DNA from 2 places in the Azohydromonas sp. genome. Region 2 is predicted to be linked to the other one. Evidence: predicted binding sites of a transcription regulator. Region 2 holds the regulator's gene; the other holds the start of a gene.

Region 1 (7,682 bases), on a different contig from region 2:
ACAGCTTGTCGCTGCCCATTCGGCGTCACTTGACTTCCGTCAAACATCGCGTCGGCTGTCGCAGGCCGAATACAGCGCGCCGGGGCTTTAACCAGATCAAGGTAATCCCTAAGGCGAACGCGAACATGCGGTCCAACGGGTGCAGGCCCATCGGCCCGCGCCGAGCGACACGGTTCCCGACCCCGATTTCCACTCCTGCGACAACCCAAAGGACGCATCCATGAGAACGCGATACAGACTTCACCACGCGGCAGCCGCGCTGGCGGCCGCGCTCGCGCTGGGCGTGCACGCCGCCGACCAGAAGCCCGTCACGGAGGCCGAACTGAAGTACCAGGCCGGCGCCTCGCCGCTGGCCGGCGAGGCGATGTACCAGTCGACGAACCCGAAGGCCCCGCCGATGACGCAGGCCGAGTTCGACGCCTCGCGCAAGATCTACTTCGAGCGCTGCGCCGGCTGCCACGGGGTGCTGCGCAAGGGCGCCACCGGCAAGCCGCTGACCCCCGACATCACGCTCGGCAAGGGCACCGACTACCTGAAGGTGTTCATCGCCTACGGCTCGCCGGCCGGCATGCCGAACTGGCAGACCTCGGGCGAGATGACCGAGAAGGAAGTCGACATGATGGCGCGGTACATCCAGCACGACCCGCCGATGCCGCCGGAGTTCGGGATGGCCGAGATGAAGGCCACCTGGAAGGTCATCGTGCCGCCCGAGAAGCGCCCGAAGAAAAAGGAGAACAACTACAACATCTCCAACATCTTCTCGACGACGCTGCGCGACACCGGCGAGATCGCGCTGGTCGACGGCGACACGAAGAAGATCATCAACATCATCACCACCGGCTACGCGGTGCACATCTCGCGCATGTCGGCGTCGGGCCGCTACCTGTTCGTGGTCGGGCGCGACGCGAAGGTCAACATGATCGACCTGTGGATGGCCAAGCCCGACAACGTCGCCGAGATCCGCGTCGGCCTCGAGGCGCGCAGCGTCGACACGAGCAAGTTCAAGGGCTACGAGGACAAGCTCGCGATCGCCGGCACCTACTGGCCGCCGCAGTTCGTCATCATGGACGGCGACACGCTCGAGCCGAAGAAGATCGTCAGCACCCGCGGCATGACGGTCGACACGCAGGAGTTCCACCCCGAGCCTCGCGTGGCCGCGATCGTCGCCAGCCACTTCAAGCCCGAGTTCATCGTCAACGTCAAGGAAACGGGCAAGTCGCTGCTGGTCGACTACTCGAACCTGAACGCGCTGAAGATGACCGAGATCGGCTCGGCGCGCTTCCTGCACGACGGTGGCTGGGACGCCAGCAAGCGCTACTTCCTGGTGGCGGCGAACAACAGCAACAAGATCGCCGCGATCGACGCGAAGGACGGCAAGCTGCAGGCGCTGATCGACGTGGGCAAGATCCCGCACCCGGGCCGCGGCGCGAACTTCAAGCACCCGAAACACGGGCCGGTGTGGGCCACCAGCCACCTCGGTGACGAGCAGATCGCGCTGATCAGCACCGACCCGAAGCGCAAGGAAGGCTTCAAGGTCGTGCAGATGCTCAAGGGCCAGGGCGGCGGGTCGCTGTTCATCAAGACGCACCCGAAGTCCAAGCACCTGTACGTCGACACGCCGCTGAACCCCGATCCGGCGATCTCGCAGTCGGTGGCGGTGTTCGACATCACCAACCTCGACAAGGGCTTCACCGTGCTGCCGATCGCCCAGTGGGCCGATCTGAAGGACGACGGCGCCAAGCGCGTCGTGCAGCCCGAGTACAACAAGGCGGGTGACGAGGTCTGGTTCGCGGTGTGGTCGGCGAAGAACAAGGAGAGCGCGCTGGTCGTCGTCGACGACAAGACGCTCAAGCTGAAGGCCGTGATCAAGGACCCGAAGCTGATCACGCCGACCGGCCACTTCAACGTCTACAACACGCAGCACGACGTCTACTGACGCGTGAGCGGCGCCGCGGGCCTGCCAAGGGCGCGCGGCGCCTTCCCTTTGCCTGGAGATTGCCCGATGAAGAAGACCCCAGCCTCGCTGTTCGCCGCCGCGCTGCTCGCCGCGGCCTTCGCGCTGCCCGCGCACGCCGACGCGCAGGCCGACCTGACCAAGGCCGGCTGCATGGCCTGCCACGCGAAGGACAAGAAGATGGTCGGCCCGGCGTTCAAGGACATCGCCGCCAAGTACAAGGGCAAGGACGTGGTCGCCGACCTGGCGGCCAAGGTCCGCGCCGGCGGCAAGGGCGTGTGGGGCCCCGTGCCGATGCCGCCCACCGGGCCGGACAAGATCAGCGACGACGCGCTCAAGGCCGGCATCCAGTTCATCCTGTCGACCACCTGAGCGGCGCGCGCCGAGGTCGACCGACGCCGGGGGCGCAGCACGATGCCGGCGCTCGACACGACCGACGCGCAGCTCATCGCCAGGCTGGCCACCGACTTCCCGCTGTCGGCCACGCCGTACGCCGATGTCGCCGCCGAACTGGGCCTCGGCGAGGCGCAGGTGCTCGCGCGGCTGCGCCGGTTGCACGACCTCGGCGTGATCGGCGCGCCGGTGCCGCAGGTGCCGCACGCGACGGGCGGGTCGCGGCGCTCGGCGCTGATCGGCGCGCAGGTGCCCGGCGACGAGGTCGACGCGGTGGCCGCGCGCGTTTGCACGCTGCCGTCGGTCGTGCACGCCGAGCAGCGCCGGCACCGCTACAACCTGTGGTTCGCGCTGGTCGCCGAGTCGGCGCTCGCGCTCGACGCGGCGTGCGCGCAGGCGGCGGCACGCATCGGCGCGCCGCTGCTCGTGCTGCCGCACGAGATCAGCTACGCGGGGACGCTGCTGTGGCTGCTGTGACCCGCCCCGGCCGCGCTGCGGCCCTCGCCGACTTCGACCGCCGGCTGCTCGAGGCCACGCGCGACGGGCTGCCGCTGGTGTCGCGCCCCTACGACGAGATCGCCCGCCGGCTCGGCACCAGCGGCGCGCAGGTGCGCGCGCGGCTCGGCACGCTGCTGCGCGACGGCGCGCTGCTGCGCATCGGCGTGCTGCCCGACGCGCAGCAGGTCGGCCTGGGCCGCCACGCGCTGAGCGTGTGGGACGTCGACGACCGCCGCGTCGACGAACTCGGCGACAAGGTGGCCGCGTTCGGCTTCGTGCTGCGCTGCTGCCGCCGCCCGCGCCGCGCGCCCGACTGGCCGTACAACCTGTTCGCCGTGCTGCACGGCCGCGACACCGCCGAGATCGACCGCGGCGTGCTGCAGATCCTGTGCCTGCTCGCCGACGCCTGCCGCGGCCACGAGGTGCTGCACCGCGAACGCGTGCTCAAGCGCGCGCCGTGAACGACGCACCCACGCGCGGCTGGTCGCGCCGCCGGTTCGCCGGTGGCGCGCTCGGCGCCGCGCTGGGCGCCGGTCGGCCCCGGCCGGCGCCGGCCGCGCCGGGGGACGCCGCGGCGCGCACGGCGCCGCACCTCGTCGTCGTCGCCGACGCGGCGTTCGCGTGCAGCGTCGACGCCCGCGCGCTGCGGCTGCGTCACCGCGTGCCGATCGCGGCCGCCATGGTCGGTGCGACCGACCCGTCCGGCGCACGCTTCGCGCTCGGCGGCGGCGACGGCGCGCTGGCGCTGCTCGACGCGTGCACCGGCCGCTGGCTGGCGAGAGCGGCGTTGCTCGGCCGCATCGGTGCGCTGGCGTGGTCCGGCGACGCGCAGCACCTGATCGCCGCCGATGCCGATGCGCCGGCGCTGGTGATCGTCGACGACCGGCTGCAGCTGTTGCGCCGCTACGCGGTGGCCGACCTCGCGAAGCGCCTGCCTTCGCGCGTCGCCGCGGTGGCGGCGCACGCCGCGCGGCGCAGCTTCGTCGTCGCGCTGCGCGACCTGCCCGAGCTGTGGGAGATTTCGCTGGACCCGCAGGCCGAGCCGATCTACGACGGGCTGGTGCACGACTTCCGCATGGGCGAGGCGATTCCCAGCGCCGGCTTCCTCGGCGTGCGCCGCTCGCCGCTGGCCGCCCCGCTGGCCGACCCGTTCGTCGACCCGCTGCGCCCGCAGGTGCTGGCGCGCACGCGCGGCGCCGACGGCGGCGACGTGGTGCTGACGCACAACCTCGACATCCGCCGTGCGATCGCCGCGGTCGCGCTGGCCGACGCGCCGCGCCCGGGCGCGGGGGCGGTGGTCGGGCACCGCGGCGATCGCGCGCTGCTGCTGCCGCACCGCGACGCGGCGCGCTGGAGCCTGGTGGGCCTGCGGCGCGGCGACCTGATCGGCAGCGTGCCCGCGCCGTCACGCGACGGCACGCTGCACGCGCCGCCGGGCTCGCCGTGGGTCTGGTGTGTCGCGGCCGACGGCGAGCGCCGCGTCGTCGTGCACCGCGTCGACGCGCAGCGCCTCGAGCCGGCCGGCAGCGACACGTTCGACGGTGCCGCGATCGGCGGCCTGCGCTTCGACGCGACGGGTACCTTCGCCGCGCTGGCGCTGCGCACGCCGGCGCCGCAGCTGGTCGTGTGGAACGTCGCCAGCGGCGCGCTGCACGGGCGCGTCGCGCTCGACGGCACGCCGACTGCCGGCGACTGCGGCTGACCGGACCCGCCGCGGGAGCTCAGGCCTGCATGCGGTACTCGGCCAGCCGTTTCGCGCCGAGGATGCGGATCTCGCGGCGATCGATCTCGATCAGCCCCTTGGACTCGAGCTCGTGCAGCACGCGCGAGAAGTACTCCGGCGTCAGCGACAGCCGCGACGCGATCACCGCCTTGCTCACCGGCAGCGTCACGGTCTGCACCGCCGCCGGGTCGCAGCCGTCGACGCTCTGGTCGCGCAGCAGGTAGCCGATCACGCGCTGCAGCCCCGAGTGCAGCGCATAGGCCTCGACGTCGTGGATCAGCCCGTGCAGCCGGCGCGACATGCCCGCCAGCAGGCGCAGCGCGAAGCGGTGGTCGCGCTTGATCTCGTCGATCACCGCCGGCTTGCCCACCGTCAGCAGCAGCGTGTCGGCGAGTGCCTGCGCGCTGAGGATGTACGGACGGTCGGTGAACATGATGGCCTCGCCGAAGCTGTGGCCCGGGCCGATCAGTTCGACGACCTTCTCGTTGCCGCCCGGCGACAACACGAACAGCTTGACCTGGCCGGTGACGACGACGTGGAACTCGTTGCACGGGTCGCCGACGCGGAACACCATGTCGCCGCGCGCCAGGCGACGCAGCTGGCAGCCGGCGGCGACCTTCGTCAGCTCGGCGGGACTGAGCTCGTTGAACAGCGGCAGTACCGACAGGTACCGCGGCACGTCGAACGGGCGGGACTCCATGTTCGGCTCCGGGACGGGGACGGCGCGATTGTGGACCGGGCGGTGCCCGTTGCGTTGACATCCATCAAGCCGGGCGTCGCGCCGACCACGGCCGCCGACGCGGGCGTCGCCGCGTCAGACGAGCGCCACGAGGTGCGCCAACAGCAACGTGCCGGCCAGGCTGTGCGCCAGCGCGGCCGGCCAGGGCCAGCCGAAGGCGGCCACGCCGACGCCCAGCAGCGCCAGCGCCGCCAGCAGCGCCAGCACCCGCGTCGCCTCGTCGCGCCGGCCGAGCCGGGCGGCGGCGAGGGCGACGCCGGCGGCCAGCGGCAGCAGCAGCACCGCGGTGCCGACGTGCAGCATGCGCGCGGTCGACGCGGCGACCGCGCCCGCGGGTTCGCGCCACGGATCCAGCGCCGACAGCGGCCACCCGCCGTCGGCGGCGCGCTGCAGGCATTCGCCCAGTCCCCCGCAGCCGGCGCCGGCGACCGACGCGCCGCCCATCGCCCCCAGCGCGGCCTGCGCGAGCAGCAAGGACGCCGTCACCGCGGCCAGGCCGCCGACGCCGCGGCCGTGCGCCGGCCCGGCCAGCCGCCAGGCCAGCGCGAGCATCAGCCAGCCGCCGAGCAGGTTGCCCAGCGTGATCGCCGGCAGCCGGGCGCCGGGCGTGGCCACGCCGAGCACGGCCAGCGCCAGCGCCAGCGCGAGCAGCGTCGCCGGCAGTGCCGCCGATGTCCAGCGCCCCGGCTGCCGGCGCAGCGCCGCCCACAGCATCGCGACGATCACCAGCAGCGCGGCACTGGCGCTCAGGCGGTGCGCGCCGCGCACGACGTCGACGACGGCCTGCGACAGCAGCGGCTCGGCCTGCGGCGCATGCGACAGCCGCAGCGTCGCGCTCAGCGCGGCCACCGCGAACAGCAGCAGCACGCAGCCGCGCGCCAGGGCGGTGGCGGGCGCCGCGCGCCGTGCGGCGTGATCGACGAGGACGTGGGCAGGCAAGGACGGGCGCGCAGCGCGCAGACACAACCTTCGGTTGTCGCGATGCTGCAGCGTCGCGCGCCGTCGTGGCATCGGTATTTGACCCCAGGCGGCGCTTAAAGAAATATCTGACATTCTTGAATTGCATCAATTCGGGCACCGGCCCCCATTTCCACAATCCACCGCACCCGTCGGACCGGTCCTGGTCGGTCCACGTCCGCGCACCAAGGAGAGATGCGATGAGCCAACACCATCACGACGACGAGAACGAGCCGGTGCCGTTCATGCAGAAGCTGCTCGACAACCCGTTCATGCTGCTGTTCCTGGGCGTGCTGATCCCGATGGTGCTCTACAACCTGTGGGGCGTCATCGACATCCTGTCGATCCCGGTCGGCAAGTAGCCGCCGCCCCATCCAAGAACGAGGGACTGCACGATGAGCGCCATCCTCCCGCCCAGCGAACGCCTCTGGTACAAGCATCCGATCGACCGTGTCGAAGGCACGTGGATCGCGATCGCGCTGACCTGGTGCCTGATCATGTTCTTCATGATGGTGGGCTGGCACATCTGGGGCGACCAGAACCTGTCCACCGAGACCTACCGCACCACGCCCGAGCGCTTCACCGAGAAGACGCAGGCGATGGTCGACAAGTACACGGTGCGCACCGAGACCGACGAGAAGATCCCGGTGGTCGCGCCGCCGCCGGGCAGCGACGTCTACCTGATCGCGCGGCTGTGGAACTTCTGGCCGATCCTCGAGCTTGAGAAGGGCAAGACCTACCGGCTGCACCTGACGGCGCTCGACTACAACCACGGCTTCTCGCTGCAGCCGACCAACATCAACATCCAGATGGTGCCCGGCTTCGAGCACGTGGTCACGGTGACGCCGAACCAGTCGGGGCAGTTCTCCATCGTGTGCAACGAGTTCTGCGGCATCGGCCATCACCAGATGGTCGGCCGCCTGTACGTCAAGTGAGGGGGAGGCGATGAGCGTGACCACCACCTACCGGACCTGCCCCCGATCGGGGCTGCAGTTCGAGAACCAGGCCGAGTGGCTGATCAAGGCCAACGCCTTCGTCGGCGTGGTCTGGCTGCTGATCGGCGGCATCCTGGCCATCGGCGTCGTGCTGACGCGCTGGCCCGCGGTGCACCTGCTGCCGGCCGACACCTTCTACATGTGGCTGACGGCACACGGCATCGACATGCTGATCTTCTGGATCATCTTCTTCGAGGTCGCCGTGCTGTACTTCGCGTCGTCGACGCTGCTGCGCTGTCGCATCGCGACGCCGAAGATCGCCTGGCTGGCGTTCGTGCTGATGGTCGTCGGCGCGGTGCTGAACAACGTCGCGGTGTTCCGCGGCGCGTCGAGCGTGATGATGACCAGCTACGTGCCGATGATGGCCGAGCCGAACTTCTACCTCGGCCTGATCCTGTTCGCCGTCGGCGCGCTGATCGCCTG
Region 2 (7,682 bases):
TTGCGCTTGCCGCCGTAGCTCTTCGCGACCGCGGCGTCGACGACCTTGAGCATCACCGGCGTGATGTCGAACCCGGTGCCGTCGCCCTCGATGTACGGGATGATCGGCTGGTCGGGCACGTTGAGCGAGAAGTCCGCGTTGACGGTGATCTTCTGCCCGCTCGCGGGCACCTTGATGTGCTGGTACATGGATCCGGGCTCCGTGGTGGGGGGTGCGCTACAGCTGGCCGACGATTCTATGCCGCGGGCTGTCGGCGGCCTGACGCGCGCCGGGCGCGGGCGCGCTCACGACAGGCAGTACGCGAGCACCTTGGCGCCCAGGTCGTGCCCGAGCGCCCACGCCGACGCCGCCGCGAGCCCGAGCCCGGCCAGCCGCACCGCGCCGCCGCCGGCCAGCCAGCCGGCACCGGGCGCGCCGATGCGCCACCACAGCGCCGGCCCGACCCACAGCCCGACCGACGTGCCGACGGCGAACGCGGCCATGATCGACGCGCCGCCGACCGCGCCGTGGCCCAGCGCGGCCATCACCAGCGCCGAGTGCAGCAGCCCACAGGGCCAGGCCAGCCACAGCGCGCCGGCGGCGCCGGCCTTCAGCGGGCCGGGCCAGCGCGCGCGCCGCGGCGTCGGGCCGTGCACCGGTTGCGGTGCACCGCCGGCGGCCGCCGGCGCACCGGCGGCCGCCAGCTCGCGCGACGTGCCTCGCCCGAGGTTGTCGAGGAAAGCCGGCTGCCGGCCGTGCCACAGCAGCCACACCCCCAGCGCCAGCGCCGCGGCGTGCACCAGCGTCCACAGCGGGCGCAGTGCCGGCGACCAGGCGGCGATGTCGGCCAGCGCGCCGACGCCGACGGCCACCACGGCGCCGCCGGCGGCGTAGCTGAGCAGCCGGCCCAGGTGCAGCGCCAGCAGCGCGCGCTGCGGGCGTGCACCGCCGCAGCGCCCGGCGATGCCGGCGCAGGCGGCGCCGCACATCGCCACGCAGTGCGGCGAGCCGGCCAGGCCCATCAGCAGCGCGCTCAGCGCAAGGGCGGTGTCCACCAGCCAGTGCCGCGGCGGGTCAGATGATGCGGGAGAAGCGCTCGCGCGTGCGGTCGGCCTGCAGGTATCGGTCGAAGGTCATCGCCACGGCGCGCACGAAGTACCAGCCCAGCGGCGTCACCGACACGCCCTCGGCGTCGATCTCGACGAGCCCCATCTCGGCCAGCGAGCGCAGCTGCTCGAGCTCGCTGGCGAAGTAGTCGCGAAAGCGCAGCAGGTGCGCCAGCTCGATCGACTCGAAGTCGACCCTGCCCTGGCACATCAGCGCCATGATCACCGCGCGGCGCACCAGGTCGTCGCGGCTGAGCGCCAGCCCGCGTTCGGTGGGAAACAGCTGCTGGCGCATCGCGTCGTAGTACTGCGGCAGCGTCTTCACGTTCTGGCTGTAGGTCGCGCCGATGCGCCCGATCGCCGACACGCCCAGGCCGATCAGGTCGCAGTCCGGCTGCGTGCTGTAGCCCTGGAAGTTGCGGTGCAGCCGACCCTGGCGCTTGGCCACCGCCAGCGAGTCGCCGGGCAGCGCGAAGTGGTCCATGCCGATGTACGCGTAGCCCATGCCGAGGAAGCCGCGGATCGCGTTGCCGAGCATCGTCACGCGGTCGGCCGGCGGCGGCAGCTGCGCCGGGTCGATGCGGCGCTGCGGCTTGAACCGCTGCGGCAGGTGCGCGTACGCGTACAGCGCGATGCGGTCCGGGCGCAGCTCGCCGACCTGGGCGATGGTGCGCGCCAGCGAGGCCGGCGTCTGCCGCGGCAGACCGTAGATCAGGTCGACGTTGGTCGACTCGAAGCCCAGCGCACGCGCGCTTGCCATCAGGTCGCGCACCATCTCGAACGACTGCACGCGGTGCACCGCCTTCTGCACGTCGGGGTCGAAGTCCTGCACGCCGAAGCTGATGCGGTTGAAGCCGGCGCGCGCGAGCTGCGCCAGGCGCTCGGCGGTGACGGTGCGCGGATCGACCTCGATCGACACCTCGGCGCCCGGCGCGATGCGGAAGGCGCGCCGCAGCGAGCCCATCAGCTGGTCGATCTCGGCGTCGCTGAGGAAGGTCGGCGAGCCGCCGCCGAAGTGCAGCTGCGACACCGACTGGCCCGTGCCCAGCGCCTGCACGTGCAGCCCGATCTCGACGTCGAGCGCGTCCAGGTACTGCTCGGCGCGCTCGTGGTGACGCGTGATGACCTTGTTGCAGGCGCAGTAGTAACACACCGACTCGCAGAACGGGATGTGCACGTACACCGACAGCGGCGGCGTACCGCCGACGGTGGCGCCCTGCGCGCGCTGCGCCAGCGCCTGCGCATACTCGGCCGGCCCGAAGGCCTCGACGAAGCGGTCGGCGGTGGGGTACGAGGTGTAGCGCGGCCCCGGCTTGTCGAGCCGGGCCAGCAGCGCCTCGGACAGCACCGGCTCGACCGGCGCGTCCTGTTCGACCAGATCTTGCATGCCGCCGACTGTGCCAAAGCGGTGGACCGAGGGGTTGACATGCATCAAGTGGGGGTGCGCGCCGACAACCAAGAATCCCGGCTGGTTTGAGGCATATCATGCGGTCCATCGAGCCCACCGGTCCCCTGTCGACACCGACCCGTTCGCCTCGGCTTCACGCACCGCCGCCTCGCCCCATGACCACCCAGCCCCCGATCCGCCCCGATTCGTTCAAGGTCGCCTGCTCCAGTTGCAGCCTGCGCGAGCTGTGCCTGCCGGTCGGACTGAACAGTCACGACCTCGAGCACCTCGACACGCTGGTGGCCACGCGGCGCAGCGTCGCCCGCGGCGACCAGCTGTTCCGCAGCGGCGACGCGTTCCAGTCGCTGTACGCGGTGCGCACCGGTTTCTTCAAGACCTGCGTCACCGCCGAGGACGGACGCGACCAGGTCACCGGGTTCCAGATGGCCGGCGAGCTGCTCGGGCTCGACGGCATCGGCACCGACCGCCACACGGTCGACGCGGTCGCGCTCGAGGACTCGCAGGTGTGCGTGATCCCGTTCGAGGAGCTGGAGCGGCTGTCGCGCGAGTTCAACAACCTGCAGCACCAGTTCCACCGCATCATGAGCCGCGAGATCGTGCGCGACCACGGCGTGATGCTGCTGCTGGGCAGCATGCGCGCCGAGGAACGCCTGGCCGCGTTCCTGCTGAACCTGACGCAGCGGCTGCAGGCCCGAGGCTTCTCGGGCACGTCGCTGATCCTGCGCATGACGCGCGAGGAGATCGGCAGCTACCTGGGGCTGAAGCTCGAGACCGTGAGCCGCACCTTCTCGAAGTTCCAGGACGACGGCCTGCTCGAGGTCAAGCAGCGGCAGATCACGATCATCGACCAGGCCGGGCTACAGCAGCTGGTCAACGGCGCCACCTGCTGAGCGCGTGCCCGCCGGGCGCGATCAGGGGCCGTCGGGCGACATCCGCCCCTCGTTGATGTCGCGCGCCGAGCAGGCGAGCAGTTGGCTGATGAAGCCGGCTGCGGCGATGACCGCCCAGAACACCAGGAACGCCACGCTGTAGACCGCCAGCGGCGGCCAGTCGAGCGAAGCGCCGCCGAAGCCGTGCAGGCTGCCGGGGTCGACGACGGCGAACACCAGCATCTCGAGCACGCCGGCCATCAGGAACGCCGGCCACAGCACGGTCTGCAGGCGCCGGCCGATGCTCGCGGTGCTCACGCGACGGCCCTCCTGTCGCTGCGCGGCCACGTCGTCCCCGATGCAGCACGGGCGCCGCCTTCGGGCGGCCGGGTGGCGGCGCTCATCGCGACGGCGGCGTGGCCGCGTGGTTGCGCGCCTGCACCGCCGGCGACGTCGCGGTCGGCGCCATCGATGCACGCCGCGCCGACGTGTCGAGCACCGGGTCGGCGCCGCGCACCGCGATCACCGCGGTGACGATGCCGGCGACGACGACGGTCAGCGGGCCGCCGATCACCAGCCAGACCATGCCCACCCGCCACCAGGGCGTCGGCTTCGGGGCGGCATCCTTGTGGCGCATGCGGTTCTCCTCGTGGATGGTGGCCATCAGCGCGGCACAACGAAGGTGGACTTCTCCACCACCCGTGCCGCCGCCTGGTCGCCGTCGGCGACGCGTTCGATGACGAACTCGACCGGGTGCGCGCCGCTGCCCAGCGCCTGCGCGGCCTGCGGCGGGATGCGCACCGCGGTGGGCACCCAGCGCGCCTGCGCCGGCCCCACCCGCACCTCGCCGCCGGCGTCGACCTGCGCACCGTCCATGCCGCGCACGCCGACGGTGTAGCGCTGCTCGCGCTCGGTGGCGTTCATCACCTGAAGCCGGTAGACGTTCTCGATGTGGCCGGCGTCGACCAGCCGCGCCAGCGAGGCGCGGTCGCGCACGACGTCGACCCGAAACGGACTGCGCAGCGCGACGCTCGTCAGCAACGCGCCGGCGACCAGCACCAGCACCGCGGTGTAGACCAGCACGCGCGGGCGCAGCACGCGCGCCAGCATCTGCGCACGGCTCCAGTGGTGGGTCATGCCGTTCTGCGTCGCGTAGCGGATCAGCCCGCGCGGGTACTGCATCTTGTCCATCACGCCGTCGCACACGTCGACGCAGGCGGCGCAGCCGATGCACTCGTACTGCAGGCCCTTGCGGATGTCGATGCCGGTCGGACACACCTGCACGCACAGCCCGCAGTCGATGCAGTGCCCCAGGTTGGCCGCCTTCAGGTCGGTCTTGCGCCCGCGCGTGCCGCGCGGCTCGCCACGCTCGGCGTCGTAGCTGATGATCATCGTGTCCTTGTCGAACATCGCGCTCTGGAAGCGCGCGTACGGACACATGTACTTGCACACCTGCTCGCGCATGTAGCCGGCGTTGCCGTAGGTCGCGAAGCCGTAGAACAGCACCCAGAAGGTCTCCCACGGCCCGAGCCCGAAACCGGCGACGGCCGGCACCAGTTCGCGGATCGGCGTGAAGTAGCCGACGAAGGTGATGCCGGTCCACAGCCCGATCGCCACCCACGCCACCTGCTTGGCCACCGCGCGCCAGGTGCGGTCGAGGCTCCAGGGGCCGGCGTCGCGCTTCATGCGCTGCATGCGGTCGCCCTCGAAACGCCGCTCGACCCACATGAAGATCTCGGTGTAGACGGTCTGCGGGCACGCGAAGCCGCACCACAGGCGCCCGGCCACCGCGGTGAACAGGAACAGGCCGTACGCCGAGATGATCAGCAGCGCCGTCAGGTAGATGAAGTCCTGCGGGTACAGCACCAGCCCGAAGATGTAGAAGCGCCGCGACGCGAGGTCGAACAGCACCGCCTGGCGCGCGTTCCAGTCGAGCCAGGGCAGCCCGTAGAACACCAGCTGCGTCAGCCACACCAGCGCCCAGCGCCAGCCGGCGAACCAGCCGCTGACCGCCCGCGCGTAGATCTTGCGCTGCTTCTGGTACAGCGACACCAGCTCGGCGGCGCTGTCGCCGCCGGGCGAAGGTGCGGCGTTCGGCGCCGCGGCCGGCACGGGCCCGGAACTGCTCATCGCGGACTCGCCGGCGCGGCCACCGTCACTGCCGGGCCACCTGCGTCGGCTGCGACAGGCTCCAGACGTAGGCGCCGAGCACGTGGATCTGCTCGGCGGTCAGCAGCCGGCCCTGCGCCGGCATCATGTTGTTGATGCCGTTGGTGATCGCGCGCACGATCGCCGCCTCGCCCCAGCCGTGCAGCCACACGTTGTTCGTCAGGTCGGGTGCACCCATCGCGGTGTTGCCCTTGCCGTCGGCGCCGTGGCAGGCCGCGCAGGCCGCGAACTTCGCCCGGCCCAGCTGCGCGTACACCGAGTTGTGCGCGGTGCCCGACAGGCTGAGCACGTAGTGCGCAACGTTGCGCACGTCCTCGCCCGAACCCACCGCCTCGGCCATCGGCGGCATCACGCCGTTGCGGCCGTTGGCGATCGACTCCTTGATCTGCTCGTGGGCGCCGCCGTACATCCACTCGCCGTCGGTCAGGTTCGGGAAACCGAGGCTGCCGCGGCCGTCGGAGCCATGGCACTGCGCGCAGTTGTTCAGGAACAGCCGCTGACCGATCTCCATCGCCTGGGTGTCCTTGGCCAGCGCGGCGGCGTCGAGCGCGGCGTACTTCGCGTACACCGGCGCCATCGACGCCTCGAGGCGCTCGCGCTCCTTCTGGTACTGGTCGACCGAGGTCCAGCTCGCCGAGCCCTGGAAGCTGCCCAGCCCCGGGTAGACGGCGAGGTACACGCCGCTGAAGACCACGGTGATCACGAACAGCCCCATCCACCAGCGCGGCAGCGGGTTGTTCATCTCGCGCAGGTCCTCGTCCCAGACGTGACCGGTGGTGTTGTCGTTGGCCATCACGCGCCGCCTGGCCGCGATGATCAGCAAGCCCAGGCAAGCGAGCAGGCTGACCACCGTCACCACCGCGACGAAGATCGACCAGCCGCTGTTGACGAAATCACTCACGGCGTCCTCCAGCATTCGTTGATTCTTCGGCCCGGGCCTTCCCACCCGGGGCGGGCGCGCCGTCGGCCAGCCCGCTGTCCAGAAACGGCAGTCGCGCGGCGTCGTCGTGCGCACGGCGGCGCTTCGCGCTCCAGGTCCACGCGACGAGCGCGAGGAACAGCACGAGGCCGAGCGTGGTCACGAGGCTGCGCCAGTCGTTGACGTCCATGGTCATGCTCCGGCGCTCGCTACTTGACCGCGGTGCCGAGCACCTGCAGGTAGGCGATCACCGCATCCATCTCGGTCTTGCCCTTGAGCTCGTCGGCGGCCTTGGCGACCTCGTCGTCGCCGTAGGGCACGCCCAGGCGCCGCAGTGCCGTCATGCGCGAGGCCATCGACGCGGCATCGACGGCGTTGCGTTCGAGCCAGGGGTACGCCGGCATGTTCGACTCGGGCACCAGGTCGCGCGGGTTGTTCAGGTGCACGCGGTGCCACTCGTCGCTGTAGCGGCCGCCGACGCGGTGCAGGTCGGGGCCGGTGCGCTTGCTGCCCCACTGGAACGGATGGTCGTAGACGAACTCGCCGGCCAGCGAGTAGTGCCCGTAGCGCAGCGTCTCGGCGCGGAACGGCCGCACCATCTGCGAGTGGCAGTTGTAGCAGCCCTCGCGGATGTAGATGTCGCGCCCGGCGAGCTGCAGCGCGGTGTAGGGCTTCAAGCCCTCGACCGGCTGCGTCGTCGACTTCTGGAAGAACAGCGGGACGATCTCGACGATGCCGCCGATCGAGACGGTGATCAGGATCAGCACGATCATCAGGAAGTTGCTGGTCTCGATCTTCTCGTGACCGCTGGGTGTCGCGTGTTGTGCCATGGGATGTCTCTCCTGTCGGCCCGGATCAGGCGTGCGCCGGCAGCGGCACCGGCGCCTGCACGGGCTTGCTGCTCTTGATCGTCATGATCACGTTCCAGCTCATGATCAGCATCCCGCTCAGGTACAGCAGGCCGCCACCGAGGCGGATCACGTAGAACGGATACGTCGCCTTCACGCTCTCGACGAAGCTGTAGACCAGCGTGCCGTCGGGGTTGACCGCGCGCCACATCAGGCCCTGCATCACCCCGGCGATCCACATCGCCGCGATGTACAGCACGATGCCGATCGTCGCGATCCAGAAGTGCAGTTCGATCGCGCGCGTGCTGAACATCTGCTTCTTGCCGTACATGCGCGGGATCAGGTAGTACAGCGAGCCCATCGAGATCAGGCCCACCCAGCCCA

The links. The regulator FNR, encoded in region 2, switches genes on or off when oxygen is low (the NO sensors DNR and NnrR bind a similar motif). The targets are predictions, from matches to a motif close to TTGATNNNNATCAA.
Region 1: the regulator FNR is predicted to act here: its motif matches at 6,363-6,376, upstream of PKC53_RS13775 (COX15/CtaA family protein).

Annotation. Positions count from the first base shown of each region.
Region 1 covers NZ_DAOKZA010000038.1:29,735-37,416, forward strand. Annotated here, with positions in the region: gene PKC53_RS13745 (cytochrome D1 domain-containing protein) at 221-1,936, shown strand; gene PKC53_RS13750 (c-type cytochrome) at 2,003-2,326, shown strand; gene PKC53_RS13755 (Lrp/AsnC family transcriptional regulator) at 2,369-2,824, shown strand; gene PKC53_RS13760 (Lrp/AsnC family transcriptional regulator) at 2,812-3,306, shown strand; gene PKC53_RS13765 (cytochrome D1 domain-containing protein) at 3,303-4,547, shown strand; gene PKC53_RS13770 (Crp/Fnr family transcriptional regulator) at 4,567-5,268, opposite strand; gene PKC53_RS13775 (COX15/CtaA family protein) at 5,383-6,246, opposite strand; gene PKC53_RS13780 (hypothetical protein) at 6,465-6,626, shown strand; gene PKC53_RS13785 (cytochrome C oxidase subunit II) at 6,660-7,199, shown strand; partial or broken gene PKC53_RS13790 (cbb3-type cytochrome c oxidase subunit I) at 7,210-7,682, shown strand, end outside.
Region 2 covers NZ_DAOKZA010000077.1:466-8,147, reverse strand. Annotated here, with positions in the region: partial or broken gene icd (NADP-dependent isocitrate dehydrogenase) at 1-188, opposite strand, end outside; gene PKC53_RS17840 (sulfite exporter TauE/SafE family protein) at 285-1,034, opposite strand; gene hemN (oxygen-independent coproporphyrinogen III oxidase) at 1,054-2,472, opposite strand; gene fnr (fumarate/nitrate reduction transcriptional regulator Fnr) at 2,649-3,383, shown strand; gene PKC53_RS17825 (hypothetical protein) at 3,405-3,680, opposite strand; gene PKC53_RS17820 (nitrogen fixation protein FixH) at 3,763-4,026, opposite strand; gene ccoG (cytochrome c oxidase accessory protein CcoG) at 4,026-5,492, opposite strand; gene ccoP (cytochrome-c oxidase, cbb3-type subunit III) at 5,518-6,432, opposite strand; gene PKC53_RS17805 (cbb3-type cytochrome c oxidase subunit 3) at 6,425-6,640, opposite strand; gene ccoO (cytochrome-c oxidase, cbb3-type subunit II) at 6,660-7,280, opposite strand; partial or broken gene PKC53_RS17795 (cbb3-type cytochrome c oxidase subunit I) at 7,306-7,682, opposite strand, start outside.